Regions from separate parts of the Streptomyces sp. NPDC002076 genome, predicted to be linked through region 1. Evidence: riboswitches for the same ligand, from Rfam matches in the RefSeq annotation. Region 1 holds a riboswitch; the other holds the start of a gene.
What was found. A riboswitch is a leader RNA that binds a small molecule or an ion and turns the genes downstream of it on or off. The one in region 1 is predicted to bind cyclic di-AMP.

Region 1 (7,289 bases):
AGCGGGTTCACGCCCGGACCGGCGGCCAGCGAGTGCGCCACCAGCACGTGCAGGCACTTCACGCGGTCCGGCATGCCGCCCGCGCTGGGGAAGCCCTCCAGGACCTCGATCTCGTCCCGGCGCCGGATGTAGTCCTCGTGCGCGGCCCGGTAGGCGGCGGCCAGTTCCGGGTCGGTCTGCAGCCGCTCCGTCATCTCCTTCATGACGCCGTCCGCCTCCAGCGTCCCGATCGCCGAGGCGGCGCGCGGGCACGTCAGGTAGTACGTCGTCGGGAAGGGCGTGCCGTCGGGCAGCCGGGGTGCCGTCTCCACGACGTCCGGCTGACCGCACGGGCAGCGGTGTGCGATGGCCCGCAGGCCCCGCGGCGGGCGGCCGAGTTGCTGCTTGAAGGCCTCGACGTCGGCGTCGGTGGGCTCGGTGCGCTCAGTGGGCGGCGGGGGCGTTTCCATGACTGCTTTTTCGTCAGGCTTTCTGTCGGTTCACTGGTCGGAGGCGTCGGACTTGTCGACGCCGTCCCAGACGTTCGCGTACCAGGGCCGGCGGGCGGCCCCGAGGTCGGCGCGGGGCTGCTTGGCCCCCCCTGGGCCGATCACCACGTACCCGGTCTCCCCGGGCATCACATAGTGCAGCCGGCGCCGGATCTGCTGCTCGGCGTAGGAGTCGTCCTGCCAGCGCGCCTTGAGGTCGCGCAGCTGCTCGACCCGCTTGCGGGCCTGCTCCTGGTGTTGCTGGAGGTCGGAGATCTGCGCGCGCTGGGAGACGTACTGCCGCATCGGATACGCGAGCGCGACGATCAGCGAACACAGCACCAGCGCGAGCAGCGCCGCCCGCCCGGTGAGCCGGGAGCGGCGGGCCTGGCGCCTGGTCTGGGAGCGGTACACGCGGGCCGCAGTCTGCTCGCCGAGCAGCCGCAGCCTGGTCGTGGTGGAGAAACGGTCCCGGTCCTTCACGGCCATCTGGCTTCTCCCGCCTCCCCTTGCCGGTGTCCTTCACACGTGCGTACGTCCCCGGACACGGTACGGGACCGGGTACGGGGACGTACGTACGACTGGCTAAGACTTGGCCCGGGTTGGCTCAGCCCTTGGAGATCTCGTGGTTCCCCTTGAAGCGCGGGAAGGCGCTGCGGCCGGCGTACACCGCGGCATCGTCGAGGATCTCCTCGATGCGCAGCAGCTGGTTGTACTTGGCGACGCGCTCGGAGCGGGCCGGGGCGCCGGTCTTGATCTGGCCGCAGTTGGTGGCGACGGCGAGGTCGGCGATGGTGACGTCCTCGGTCTCGCCGGAGCGGTGGGACATCATGCACTTGAAGCCGCTGCGCTGGGCCAGCTCGACGGCGTCCAGGGTCTCGGTCAGCGAGCCGATCTGGTTGACCTTGACCAGCAGGGCGTTGGCGGTGCCCTCCTCGATGCCGCGGGCCAGGCGCTCGGGGTTGGTGACGAACAGGTCGTCGCCGACCAGCTGGACCTTGTCGCCGAGGCGGTCGGTGATGACCTTCCAGCCGGCCCAGTCGTCCTCGAACAGCGGGTCCTCGATGGAGACGAGCGGGTAGGCCGCGACGAGTTCCTCGTAGTACTCCGTCATCTCGGCGGCGGAGCGCTCCTTGCCCTCGAAGAGGTACTTGCCGTCCTTGTAGAACTCGGAGGCGGCCACGTCGAGCGCGAGGGCGATCTGCTCACCGGGGACGTACCCGGCCTGCTTGATCGCTTCGAGGATCAGGTCCAGGGCGTCACGGTTGGAGCCCAGGTTCGGGGCGAAGCCGCCCTCGTCGCCGAGGCCGGTGGACAGGCCCTTGGACTTCAGGACGGACTTGAGGGTGTGGTAGACCTCGGCGCCCCAGCGCAGGGCCTCGGAGAAGGACTCCGCGCCGATCGGGGCGATCATGAACTCCTGGATGTCCACGTTGGAGTCCGCGTGCGAGCCGCCGTTGAGGATGTTCATCATCGGCACCGGCAGCAGGTGCGCGTTGGGGCCGCCCAGGTAGCGGAACAGGGGGAGGTCGGACGCCTCGGAGGCGGCGTGGGCAACGGCGAGGGAGACGCCGAGGATGGCGTTGGCGCCGAGGGAGCCCTTGTTGTCGGTGGCGTCCAGGTCGAACATGGCCTGGTCGATCAGGCGCTGCTCGGTGGCGTCGTAGCCGACCAGCTCCGGGCCGATCTGCTCGATCACGGCGAGGACGGCCTTCTCGACGCCCTTGCCCTGGTAGCGGTTGGGGTCGCCGTCGCGGAGCTCGATGGCCTCGAAGGCACCGGTGGAGGCGCCGGACGGGACGGCGGCACGACCCGTGCTGCCGTCGTCGAGGCCGACCTCGACCTCGACCGTGGGGTTGCCTCGGGAGTCCAGGATTTCCCGGGCTACGACGACGTCGATGGACGGCACGAGCATCTCCTTCTGGGATGTGACGCTGGAAGTGCGGGGGCGTTCTGCCTTACGGCTGTGCCTTGCGACTAGAGCCTAACCGTCCCCGGGGCGCCGGCCACCGACCGACCGTCCCGTGGACAGGAGAGACACGCAGACGGTACCCATTGTTCACCCACGGAACAAAGGGGCCTGCTGGTGAGACCCGGCTGAAGAGTGGGGAAACAGCGCGCGGAGACGAAAGACCCCGCCCCGGCGCGTACGGGGGAACACGCGCCGGGGCGGGGAGCCCGTGGGGACGGGGGTGGCCCTCACGAGGCCTTCAGCGTGCGGGCCGGGGATGTGAGGGCACTGTGGGTCCGTTCGGAGCCAGATGTCACTTCAGGTGCAGCTGCTGGCCCGGGTAGATGAGGTTCGCGTCCTGGACGATGTCCTTGTTCAGCTGGAAGAGCTTCTGCCAGCCGCCCTTCACACCGTGCTTCTCGGCGATGGCGCTGAGGGTGTCACCCTTGACGACCTTGTACTCGCCGTCGCCCTTCTTGACCTTCTTGCCGGTCGGCGCGGTGACGGTCTTGCTCGCCTTCGGCGCCGTCCGCGTGGTGGAGCGGGTGGCGGCCTGCTGGTCGGTGGAGCGGGTGGTGGTGCTGCTGGACTTGGTGGTCGTCGGGGCGGAACCGTTGTAGGCGGCGCTGGTCAGGCCCGTGCCGCAGACCGGCCAGGCGCCCTTGCCCTGGCCCGCGAGGACCTTCTCGGCGATGGCGATCTGCTGCGCCTTGGTGGCGAGGTCGGCACGCGCGGCGTAGGCGGTGCCGCCGTACGCGGCCCAGGTGGAGTTGGTGAACTGCAGGCCACCGTAGAAGCCGTTGCCCGTGTTGATGGACCAGTTGCCGCCCGACTCGCACCGGGCGACGGCGTCCCACTGGGAGGCGGTGGCGGCGGAGGCGTTGCCGGCCGCCATCAGCGGGGCGGCGACGGCGGCGCCGGTGACACCGGCGAGCGTGATGGCGCGGACGGTCTTGGACGGACGACGGTGCTTGCCCTTGCCGGAGAACAGCATGGATCGATCCCCTCACCGACGCCTGCGAGGTGAGCTGTCGGGTTCGGGCCGGTTGAGTTGCCCGGCCGCGCACTCGCTCATGCGAGGCGTGGCTTCACCCCAAGCCGGTCCAGCGTCAACCGCTGGGCCCGGCGCTTACCTTGGGTCCCCCGCTCCTGCCTACGGCGCTTGACGCGACGACTGTTCCCGGGCAGTCGCTGGCAGGATTCGGCGTTGCGACGGCCGGGGCTCGTGGTGACGAGCGGTCCTGACCGTAGACATGCGATCGTCGGATTTTCAAAGACGATCAGGGCTTCTGAGACTCATCCCACACTTTCGCCAAAACGGACATCAGCCGCGAAACGGGGCGTCAACTGCCGCTATTCGCCGCCGTTTTCGCCCCCGACTTTCAGGGTCTGACCGGCACTGATGTGGTTCGGGTCGGCGCCGATGGCCTCCTTGTTGCTGTCGTAGAGCGCCCGCCATCCGCCGTCGACGTCAAGGGAGTCGGCGATGGAGGCGAGGGAGTCGCCCTCGCGGACGGTGTAGGTGCCCGTTTCACGGCTGGCGTGACGGCCGGAAGATGTGGCGTTCTGACCGTTTGTCACGCTTTCGTCCGCGCTCCCGCCACGGTGACGTCCGCCACTGCTCAGCGCGCCGGTGTCGACCAGACTCCAGGAACCGGCGCTCTGCTGGTATTTGTCCGGGTTGCCGGCGCTCGGGGTGGCCGTGGGAGAGCTGTCGCCTCCCTGTGAACTTCCACCGTCGGGCGAGCCGGACTTGTCAGTCTTGTCGGACTTGGGGGTGCTGGTCCCGGTGGAGCCGCCGGTGCCGTCCAGGATCCCGGCGGTGTGCCCGCCCGGGGTCGGCGTGGCGCTCTCGCCCGAGGAGGAGCCGGTCGAGTCCGAGCCGGAGGAGTTCGAGGCGGAGTCGGAGGCAGAACCGGAACCGGGGTCCGGGGAGGATGAATCCGGCAGACCGGACGAGTCGGAGCCGTCGGCCGAGCCGGACGCGTCACCCGAAGCGCCGCTGTCGCCGGAGCCGCCGACACCGGGGTCGACGTCGACCGAACCGGAGTGGGAGGTCAGCCCGGCGGTCAGCGCGCACATGGCCCACGGCTTGGTGCCCTGGTCGGCGAGGATCTTCTCGGCGACGGCTATCTGCTGGGAGCGGCTGGCCTGGTCGGCGCTCTCCGCGTACCGCGTGCCGCCGTACTTGTCCCAGTCGTCCTGCGAGATCTGCAGACCGCCGTAGTAGCCGTTCCCGGTGTCCGCGCTCCAGGATCCGCCGCTCTCGCACTCGGCGACCTTGTCCCACGTGGTGCCGTCGGCCGCGTTGGCACTGGCGGCGCCGAGCAGCGGGATGGCGATGGCGGAGCCGGTCACGCCGGCCGCGACGAGGAGGGCCGGAGCCTGACGGGGGCGACGGTGACGACCGTTCCCGGAGAGCATGCGAAAGCCTTTCGTGCGACAGCGGAACCGGCGCGGCGAAGTCGTGCCTCTCGCCACGCTGATGGGTGAACGTATCGGCAGACGATCACTTGTCACAAGTTCATGCCGCGCAGATCACGTGAAGATCACAGAGTTGAATGTTTGTCATCTAGCCCTCGCGCGGCACCGACACTCCCGTCCCGTCCGCTTTGTCCCCGGGGCCGGTGAACACGAACGAGCGGCGCGCTCCGATGCGGTGCCGGAGTGCGCCGCCCGTACGTGGCCCCCGCGGGTCCACGCCGCTCGGCCCTGGCTACCGAGCCCGCCCGTCCTGCCCGCCGCCGAACACCTCCTGGACGAGCCTTTGCGTCGCCTTCTGGAACGCCACCGCCAGGGACAGGGCGGCGTCGTCGACGTAGTTCAGCGCGGCGGTCAGGGTCTTGCTGCCGTCGGGCGTGCTGTACATCAGCGCCGCGTGGCCCGCCATGCCGCCGTTGTGGGTGATGACGGTGCCGCCGTTGTCGCCCGCGTCCTGCACGAACACCCCGAGGCCGTAACCGGCCTTGGGATGCGGCTTGCACATCTCGGCCAGCAGCGGGGCCGGCAGGAGCCTGCCGCTCATCAGGGCGGAGATGAACGTGTGGAGGTCCCGGGTCGTCGAGATCATGTCTCCGCCGGTGGAGATCCAGGAGGGGTTCTGGCGGGTGACGTCGACCGTCTTCTGCTCACCGTCCTCCTCGTACCGGTAGTAGGCGTGGGCGTGCGGCTCGGGGATCTCCGGACCGGTGCCCGGCAGCACGGTGCCCGACAGCCCGAGCGGCCCCAGGATCAGCCGCTGCATCTCCTCGGCGAGCGAGTGGCCGGTCACCTTCTCGACCAGCAGCCCGGCCAGCACGTAGTTGGTGTTGGAGTAGCTCCAGTCCGTCCCCGGCTCGAACCGCGCCGGCCTGGACGACGCCAACCGCGCCAGTTCTTCCGGCTGGTAGGTCTTGAACCGGTTGTCCACCCACTCCCGGCCCGCGGTCGTGGCGGGGATGCCCGGCGCGAACGTCCCGTCGTCGTAGTACTCGCCGGTGAAGTTGAACAGCCCGCTGGTGTGCTGCAGCAGCATCCGCACCGTGACCCTCGGGTCCAGCCCGAACTCGGGCAGGCAGTCGGCCACCGGGTCGTCCAGCCCGATCGTGTCCTCTGCGGCCAGTTGCAGCATCACGGTCGCGGTGAAGGTCTTGGTGTTGCTGCCTATCCGGACATGCCCGTCCGCCGGCGGTTTCGCGCTCTCGCCCAGCTGGCGCCTCCCGGCGCTGCCGGCCCATTCGCCCCGTTCGTCGTGCACGCGCATCGTCACCCCGGTGAAACCGGACTCGACCATCTCCTCGATGGCCTTCCGCAGCTCCGGACGGTCCTGGTCGGTGAGAGTGAGGGACATGGATGTGCTCCTTCGGAACTGTCGCGGAAGTCAACTGGACGGACGGGATCGCCTGGCCTGAGGGGCGCCCCTCTTACAGGCTGTGGGCGCTGATGTCGCCGTAGGCGGTGGTCGCGTGGATGTCCAGAACGGCGGCGCCGTCGGTGTTCCTGAGCGCGTTGTGGATCCGGCCGTAGGAGGTGCCGGCGTCCAGCGAGGCGGAGACTCCGCGGGCGGCGCCGACCGAGATCGCGCCGTGCTCGGTGCGCAGGGTGACGGTGCCTTGCACGGCCTCGGCGATGCGGAGGTCGCCCTTCTGGGTGGTGATCCGTGCGGGGCCGCCCAGGCGGCCGACCGCGATGTCGCCGGACTGGAGGGTCAGGTGGGCGCTCGCGGTCTCGTCGAGCTTGACCGTGCCCTGCGCGCCCTCGAAGGTGACGTCGCCGAGCCGTCCGACGCCCCGGAACTCGCCGAGGGCCGCCTTGCCCTCCACGCGGGAGCCGGCGGGCAGCTGGACGGTCAGCTCGATGGCTCCGGAGTTGCCGAGGATGCGGTTCTTCGCCTCCGGGGCCTCGATCCGCAGGACGCCGTCGCCGTACGCGACCTCGATCCGCTCCGCCGCCTTCACGTCGCGGCTCCTGGAGGCGTCCGCGGGCAGAACCTCGACCGTGGTGTCGGTCCGGTCGGCGGCGATGAACCTGATGTGTCCGGCGGGGACGTCGAGGACGACCGAGACCGGGGCGGGGGTGTCGAACTTCTGCATCGTGCGCTCCTTCTGCTGTATCGCGGGCTCCTTCGGCCCGTTTCCGACAACAGAAACGCTACGTTGCATTCGAATGTCTGGCAACGAGTTCGTTGCCTACTGTCTCTATAGTCGCAGGTAGATGTGATGAATTCATTGCAATGGCTTTGAATTCAATGCAACAAGCCCAGCGCGTTCGTTGCACTTGATTGGGAATGAACGCTACGGTGGAGACACCACGGACCACGAAGGAGACCGCGATGCCGGGAGGCAGACTCACCCAGCAGGAACGCCAGCAGATCGCGCTGGGACTGGCCGACA
Region 2 (7,289 bases), on a different contig from region 1:
CCTCCGCGCGCTCGCCGATGCCCCGCTTGGGCACGTTGAGGATGCGGCGCAGCGGCACCGAGTCCTCGGGGTTGGCGAGCACGCGCAGATAGGCCAGGACGTCCCGGACCTCCTTGCGCTCGTAGAAGCGGACCCCGCCGACGACCTTGTAGGGCAGGCCGACACGGATGAAGACCTCTTCGAAGACACGGGACTGGGCGTTGGTGCGGTAGAAGACGGCGACATCGCCCGTCCTGGCCTCGCGCGCGTCGACCAGACGGTCTATCTCGTCGGCGACGAACTGGGCCTCGTCGTGCTCGGTGTCGGCGACGTAACCGGTGATCCGCGCGCCCTGGCCGGCGTTGGTCCACAGGTTCTTCGGACGGCGGGACTCGTTGCGCTCGATGACCGCGTTGGCGGCGGACAGGATGGTCTGTGTGGAGCGGTAGTTCTGCTCCAGCAGGATCGTCGTCGCGTTCGGGTAGTCCTCCTCGAACTGGAGGATGTTGCGGATCGTCGCGCCCCGGAAGGCGTAGATCGACTGGTCCGCGTCACCCACGACGCACAGTTCGGCGGGCGGGAGGTCGTGCTCGCTCGGCGGGGTGTCCTCGCCGTGTTCGCCGGTGCCGACGAGTTCACGCACGAGCGCGTACTGGGCGTGGTTGGTGTCCTGGTACTCGTCGACGAGGACATGCCGGAAGCGGCGGCGGTAGTGCTCGGCGACGTCCGGGAAGGCGCGCAGCAGGTTGACCGTCGTCATGATCAGGTCGTCGAAGTCGAGCGCGTTGGCCTCGCGCAGGCGCGACTGGTAGAGCGCATAGGCCTGGGCGAGGGTCTTCTCGAAGCCGTCGGTGGCCTGGGCGGCGAAGTCCTCCTCGTCGATCAGCTCGTTCTTCAGGTTGCTGATCTTCGCGCTGAACGACTTCGGCGGGAAGCGCTTGGGGTCGAGGTCCAGGTCGCGGCAGACCAGGGCCATCAGTCGCTTGCTGTCGGCGGCGTCGTAGATGGAGAAGCTGGAGGTGAAGCCGAGCTTCTTGCTCTCCCGGCGCAGGATGCGCACGCACGCGCTGTGGAAGGTCATCACCCACATCGCGTTCGCGCGCGGGCCGACGAGGTGCTCGACGCGCTCCTTCATCTCGCCCGCGGCTTTGTTGGTGAAGGTGATCGCGAGGATCTGGCCCGGGTGCACATGCCGCTCGGCGAGCAGGTGGGCGATGCGGTGGGTGAGCACACGGGTCTTGCCGGAGCCGGCGCCGGCGACGATGAGCAGCGGGGAGCCGGCGTGCACTACCGCGGCGCGCTGGTTGTCGTTCAGCCCCTCCAGGAGCGCCGCCGCGTCGAGGGCGGGACGCGGGGCGCCGTCGCGGTAGTACGCGTCCCGGTCCGGTGGCACGTCGAACTTCCCGCCGAACAGATCGTCCGGAAGCGGCTCCGGAGCATGATCGTCCTCGGGCGGCGGCGGGGGCTCCTCCTCGCGCCCGCGAGGGGCCTGGAGGTCCGCCAGGAAGCTGTCGTCAAAGAGGCTGCTCATCGCTCTACGAGTCTAGGGCGCCCCACCGACAACCGGTCGCCGTCCCCGGAACACGACCGGTCCGGAAAGGAGTTGATCTTCACCGCCGAAGGGCCCGCGCCCTGCTCACACAGGGGAACCACCCGATGACACAGAAGCGAAACCTGACTCAGGTCACGAAAATGTATCGGACATATCACGCACCAACCTTCACAGGGGTCACACGAGTTGGCTAGCGTGCGTTCGGGCCGCACGACCCCTACCGGCGAACCTCGCCGGGCCGCGCGGCCCCCGCCGAGTCCGGCGTGCCCCGCAGGGCGCCCGGAGCCGGGGACCCACCGACCTTTGGGGTGAATCGGCCGGCTCCCACCCGGGACGCCGCCGTAGGGCAACCCTTCCGAACCACCGCCCGAACCCGACAGCTAACCCGGTAGGCGGCCCACTGGAAGGAGTCGCCTCTCTTGGCGTCGCACCGCAAGCCGCGCCCCGGCGGGACCATCGGAACCGGCCTTCGCGCTCCCGCCCTCGCCACCGCCGCCCTCACCTCCATGGCCGTGCTCTCGCAGACCGCGGAGGCCGCCCCGAGTACCGATCGCGCCAAGCCGAGCCTGGAGGAGGTCGAGAAGAAGGTCGACGATCTCTACCGCCAGGCGGAGTCGGCGACCCAGAAGTACAACGCGGCCAAGGAGCGGACCGGCAAACAGCGCGGCCGCGTCGACGCCCTGCGCGACGACGTCGCCCGGCGCACCGCACGCCTCAACAAGGCCCGTGAGGAGCTGGGCTCCTTCGCCGCGGCCCAGTACCGCACCGGCGCCGCCGCTCCGGACACGGCCACCTTCCTGCTGGCGAACGACCCGCAGGACTACTTCGACCAGACCCAGCTGATGAACCGGCTGACCTCGCGGGAGAAGAGCGCGGTCGACGACTACATCGGCGAGCAGGCCGCGACCATGAAGAAGCGGCGGGAGGCCGCGGAGAGCCTGCAGACGCTGAGCGACTCGCAGCACGACCTGCAGACCGCCAAGGCCACCGTGCAGAAGAAGCTGGCCTCGGCGCGCGAGCTGCTGTCGCAGCTGACGGCGCAGGAGAAGGCGCGGCTGGCCGCCATCGAGCGGCAGAAGGAGCAGGAGGCGGCGCGCAAGGCGGCCGAGCTGGCGAAGCAGCAGGCGGCTCAGCAGCAGGCCGACTCGTCCTCGTCGTCGTCCACCTCCACGGGGTCCGGCTCCGGATCGGGTTCGACGGGCTCCGGCTCGACGGGGTCCACCACCACGTCCAGCTCGTACGACACGAAGGCCCAGAAGGCGATCGCCTTCGCCCGCGCGCAGATCGGCAAGCCGTACGTGTGGGGCGCCACCGGGCCGGACTCCTACGACTGCTCGGGCCTCACCCAGGCCGCCTGGAAGGCCGCCGGCGTCACCCTCCCGCGCACCACGTACGACCAGGTCAACGCGGGCACCACGGTCTCGCTCGCCGACGCGCGGCCGGGCGACCTGATCTTCTTCTACGACGACATCAGCCACGTCGGCGTCTACATAGGCAACGGCATGATGATCCACGCCCCGAAGCCGGGCGCGTACGTCCGCGAGGAGTCGATCTACTACGGCGGCGAGTCGATCATCCACAGCGTGGTCCGCCCGGGCTGACCACCCACCCCGGGCACGGGCGCGCCCCGCTCCACGCGCGTGTGCCGTCGAATCGCCGGACCACGCGCGCATGTGCCGACGTCTTGGGGCCTCGCCTCGAGGCCTCCGGGCGTGCGTCGGCCGAGCGCGTGCCGATGCGCGCGTACGGGCGTTTTCCCGCCCACGCGCGCGTGCGGCCGTTCCTCCGTCGATGCGCGCCACGTGCCGGCCTTCCTGCGTCCACGCGCGCCGCGTGCCGACTGTTCCTCCGTCCACGCGCCATCGACCTTCCTGCGTCCACGCGCCACCGGCTTCCTGCGTCACGAACCCGGCGCCGGCTTCTTCCGGTCCGCCGCGCGTACCGGCGTTTTTGCTGTCCACACGCGCGTGCCCTTCCGGGCGGGACCCCCGCGGCTCCCTAGCATCGGGCGCATGCCCGGCATCTCAGGTCTGCGCATGTGGTGGGCGGGGCGGTCTCCCGCGGCCGGGGCCGCCGTGATGGCGACCGGCATCCTGTCGGTGGGGCTGCACATGACCGGCGACGAGACGCTCTCCCAGGCGGTGCTGGCGCTGGCGTGCGTCGCCTGGGCCGCGCTGGCCGCCGAGTTCCTGCTGCGGCTGGTCGGCGAGCGGCAGCGCTGGGCGACCGAGGCGGAGAGTCCGGGCGCGCTCACCTCCGTCGCCGCGACCACGGTGCTCGGCACCCGGATCTCGGCGCTGGGCCTGCGGGCCCTGGCCGAGGCGCTGCTGGCGCTCGCGGCGGTGCTCTGGCCGGTCCTGCTGGTCCTGGTCGTACGGCGCTGGAGGCCGCGCATGCCGGGGGCGGTGTTCCTGTGTTGTGTGGCCACAGAGGGGCTCGCCGTACTGGCCGCCACGCTGTCCACGGCCGGGCGCACGGCGTGGCTCGCGCACACCGCCCTGGTGCTGTTCTGGCTCGGCCTGGTGCTCTACGGCCTGGCGCTGGCCCACTTCGACGCACGGCAGGTGCTGGAGGGGGCGGGCGACCACTGGATCGCGGGCGGTGCGCTCGCGATCTCGGCGCTGGCCGGGGGAAACCTGCTCATCGCCGGGGACTCGGGCATGTACCTGTGGAACGCCGACGACCGCGGCGTGCTGCGCACCGCGACGGTCGCACTGCTCGTGCTGGATCTGGTCTGCTACGTCGTCCTGCTGGCCGCCGAGGCGGCCCGGCCCCGGCCCGGCTACCACGCACTGCGCTGGGCGACCGTGTTCCCGATGGGGATGACGGCGGTGGCGACGCTGTCCGTCGCGACCGTCTTCGGCGTCCCGTGGCTCACCTGGCCGGGGCGGGTGCTGCTGTGGGCGGCGGTGGCGGTGTGGCTCGCGGTCGCCGCCAGTGCGGTGCTCGCGGCCCGCGCCGGCGGCAGGGACGGATGACCGTCAGGTCCACAGGACGGCGATGAAGATGTTCGCCATGGTCAGCAGACCGACCACCCCGAACACGCCCTTGTCGATCTTCTCCTCGTCGCGCTTCACATAGACCAGCCCGAGGATCACGATCAGCAGCGCCAGCTTGATGCCGATCTTGATGGTGTTGACGTGGTGGTCGTCGGCCTGGTTGAGGCCGACCAGGACCACGCCGGTGACCAGCATGGTCAGCGCGCCGTGCAGCATCGCGGGCACGAACCGGGCCGTGCCCTGGCCCATCGCCTTCATCTGGGTGAGGAAACCGCCGAGCAGCGCGGCGATGCCGATGATGTGCAGGCCGACGAAGAGATGGATGAGTGCGTCCATGGGCCCGGAGCCTAACCAGGGGACCCGGGGCCTCCTGCCACCGGCCCCGGACACAGCGGTCGGCGATCGTACGGACGATCTTGCATATATGCGCCCCATAGCACCCCACGCCTCCCGTCCGTCCCGCTTTCCGCACTTCGGTCACCACGCTCTGTGAAGACGACGACTCCAGAACGGTCACATGGTCACTTGCGGTCACATCCCGGTCCATCCAGGCCAGTTCCGTACACTGCGTTACCTACTCGTCACAGTCGGGCCTAGCGTCCTCCCCCAGGTGACCGGCTCCCCACCGCCGCCCGGGCCAGGGGCGGCCGTCGGCCACCACCGCCGAGAAGGGTCCGGCGGTGGCCCGCTTCCCCTGTGCGGGCCGCCGCCGGGCACATACCTCTCGGTCGTGCGAGTCGTACGGAAGGACGTGACGGTCCAGGTGGCAGCGCACCGCAAGGCCCGGCAACGCTCGATGGGCGGTCATACGGCCCGGACGGCCGCCACGCTCGCCCTGGCGGGCGCGGCCACCGCGACGGGGTTCGACGGGACCGGACACGCCGAGCCACAGCTGACCCCGGCGCAGGTGAAGGCCAAGGTGGACCAGCTGTACCAGGACGCCGAGGCCGCGACCGAGAAGTACGACGGCGCGAAGGAGAAGGCGGACACGGAGCAGCGGCGGCTGAACGCGCTGCGCGACGAGACCGCCCGCAAGCAGCAGAAGCTCAACACGGCCCGGGACGCGCTGGGTTCGTTCGCGGCGGCGCAGTACCGCGAGGGCGGCTTCGCACCGACCTGGCAGCTGGCCCTGTCCGGCGACCCCGACCGGTACCTGGACGACGCCGCGTTCATGGAGCGGGCCGGCGACCGTCAGGCCGCCGACGTGTCCCGGGTGCGCGAACAGCTGCGGGAGATCGAGCAACTGCGGGGCGCGGCACGCATCGAGCTGCAGTCGCTGCGGTCCCGGCGGGCCGAGCTGCAGCGGCAGAAGAGGACCATCACCGGCAAGCTGGACGAGGCCCGGCGGTTGCTGGCGCGGCTCAGCCCACAGCAGCGGTCCGAGGTCGCCGGTGACGGCAGCGCGCTGGGACGTGCCTCCCGCTCGGCCTCGGACGCCCGGGACGCCCTGGAGCAGGCCGGTTCGGCCGCGGCCCCGAACGCGCGCGCCGAGGCGGCCATCGCCTACGCCTACGCCAAGCTCGGCAGCCCGTATGTGTGGGGCGCGGCCGGACCGAACGCCTTCGACTGCTCGGGCCTGGTCCAGGCCGCCTACCGCTCCGCCGGCATCTCTCTGCCCCGCACCACCTATGCCCAGATCGACGCGGGCCGGCGCGTCTCCCGCTCCGAACTCCAGCCCGGGGACCTGGTGTTCTTCTACTCGGGGATCAGCCACGTCGGCATCTACGTGGGCAACGGGCAGATCATCCACGCCCCGAACCCCTCGGCACCGGTCCGGCTGGCCCCGGTCGACCTGATGCCGTTCGCCGGGGCGACCCGGGTGGCCTAGGTCCTGTCGTCAAACTCCCGCCGTCCGCCCGGAGGGCGGGCCTCGCGCCCGCCGCGGAGCGGCTGATGTATGCAGTAGGTGCGTGCTCTGGGGGTCCCCCCGGCCGAAGGCTGGGGGGAGTGCCGGGCTCTGGCCCTCGTACTGGGCGTACTTGGGCCCGGGCCCGGTGCGGCGAGTGGGGGTGCCCCCTTTGGGGGAGCGTGCATGGCGTCGCGGGGCTGGGGGCACCGCCCGGCTGAAGGCTGGGGGAGGGAGTTTGACGACAGGGCCTAGAGGCGGGCCCGCAGGGGTCAGACCAGTCGGCGGGCCGTAGCCCAGCGGGTCAGTTCATGACGGTTGGACAGCTGGAGCTTGCGCAGGACCGCCGAGACATGGGACTCGACCGTCTTCACCGAGATGTACAGCTGCTTGGCGATCTCCTTGTAGGCGTAGCCACGGGCGATCAGGCGCAGCACCTCGCGCTCGCGCTGGGTGAGTCGGTCCAGGTCCTCGTCCACGGGCGGGGCGTCGGTGGAGGCGAAGGCGTCCAGGACGAACCCGGCCAGGCGCGGGGAGAAGACGGCGTCGCCCTCCTGGACGCGGAAGATCGAGTCGACCAGGTCGGTGCCGGTGATGGTCTTGGTGACATAGCCGCGGGCACCGCCGCGGATCACACCGATCACGTCCTCCGCCGCGTCCGATACGGACAGCGCGAGGAAGCGCACGGGCCGCTCGGTGTCCGCCATCAAAGCCGCGCACCGGCGCAGCACTTCGACGCCGCCGCCGCCCGGCAGGTGGACGTCGAGGAGGACCACCTCGGGCCGAGTCGCGGTGATGACCGTGACCGCCTGGTCGACGTCCGCGGCCTCGCCGACCACCTCGACACCGGTCTCGGCGGTCTGCCCGATCTCGGCCTGGACGCCGGTGCGGAACATCCGGTGGTCGTCCACGA

Region 2: another riboswitch for cyclic di-AMP. It lies ahead of ACWCQS_RS02420 (NlpC/P60 family protein); the one in region 1 lies ahead of ACWCQS_RS25515 (transglycosylase family protein).

The regions. Positions count from the first base shown of each region.
Region 1 covers NZ_JBSFDI010000012.1:173,917-181,205, reverse strand. The annotation lists partial or broken gene ACWCQS_RS25530 (DUF501 domain-containing protein) at 48-449, opposite strand; gene ACWCQS_RS25525 (FtsB family cell division protein) at 480-956, opposite strand; gene eno (phosphopyruvate hydratase) at 1,075-2,382, opposite strand; gene ACWCQS_RS25515 (transglycosylase family protein) at 2,732-3,412, opposite strand; cyclic di-AMP (ydaO/yuaA leader) riboswitch at 3,417-3,589, opposite strand; gene ACWCQS_RS25510 (transglycosylase family protein) at 3,772-4,842, opposite strand; gene ACWCQS_RS25505 (serine hydrolase domain-containing protein) at 5,135-6,247, opposite strand; gene ACWCQS_RS25500 (DUF4097 family beta strand repeat-containing protein) at 6,321-6,989, opposite strand; gene ACWCQS_RS25495 (MarR family transcriptional regulator) at 7,229-7,289, shown strand, end outside.
Region 2 covers NZ_JBSFDI010000001.1:518,189-525,477, forward strand. The annotation lists gene pcrA (DNA helicase PcrA) at 1-1,510, opposite strand, end outside; cyclic di-AMP (ydaO/yuaA leader) riboswitch at 1,816-1,921, shown strand; gene ACWCQS_RS02420 (NlpC/P60 family protein) at 1,951-3,132, shown strand; gene ACWCQS_RS02425 (tellurite resistance/C4-dicarboxylate transporter family protein) at 3,544-4,509, shown strand; gene ACWCQS_RS02430 (hypothetical protein) at 4,513-4,866, opposite strand; gene ACWCQS_RS02435 (NlpC/P60 family protein) at 5,294-6,358, shown strand; gene ACWCQS_RS02440 (LuxR C-terminal-related transcriptional regulator) at 6,649-7,289, opposite strand, start outside.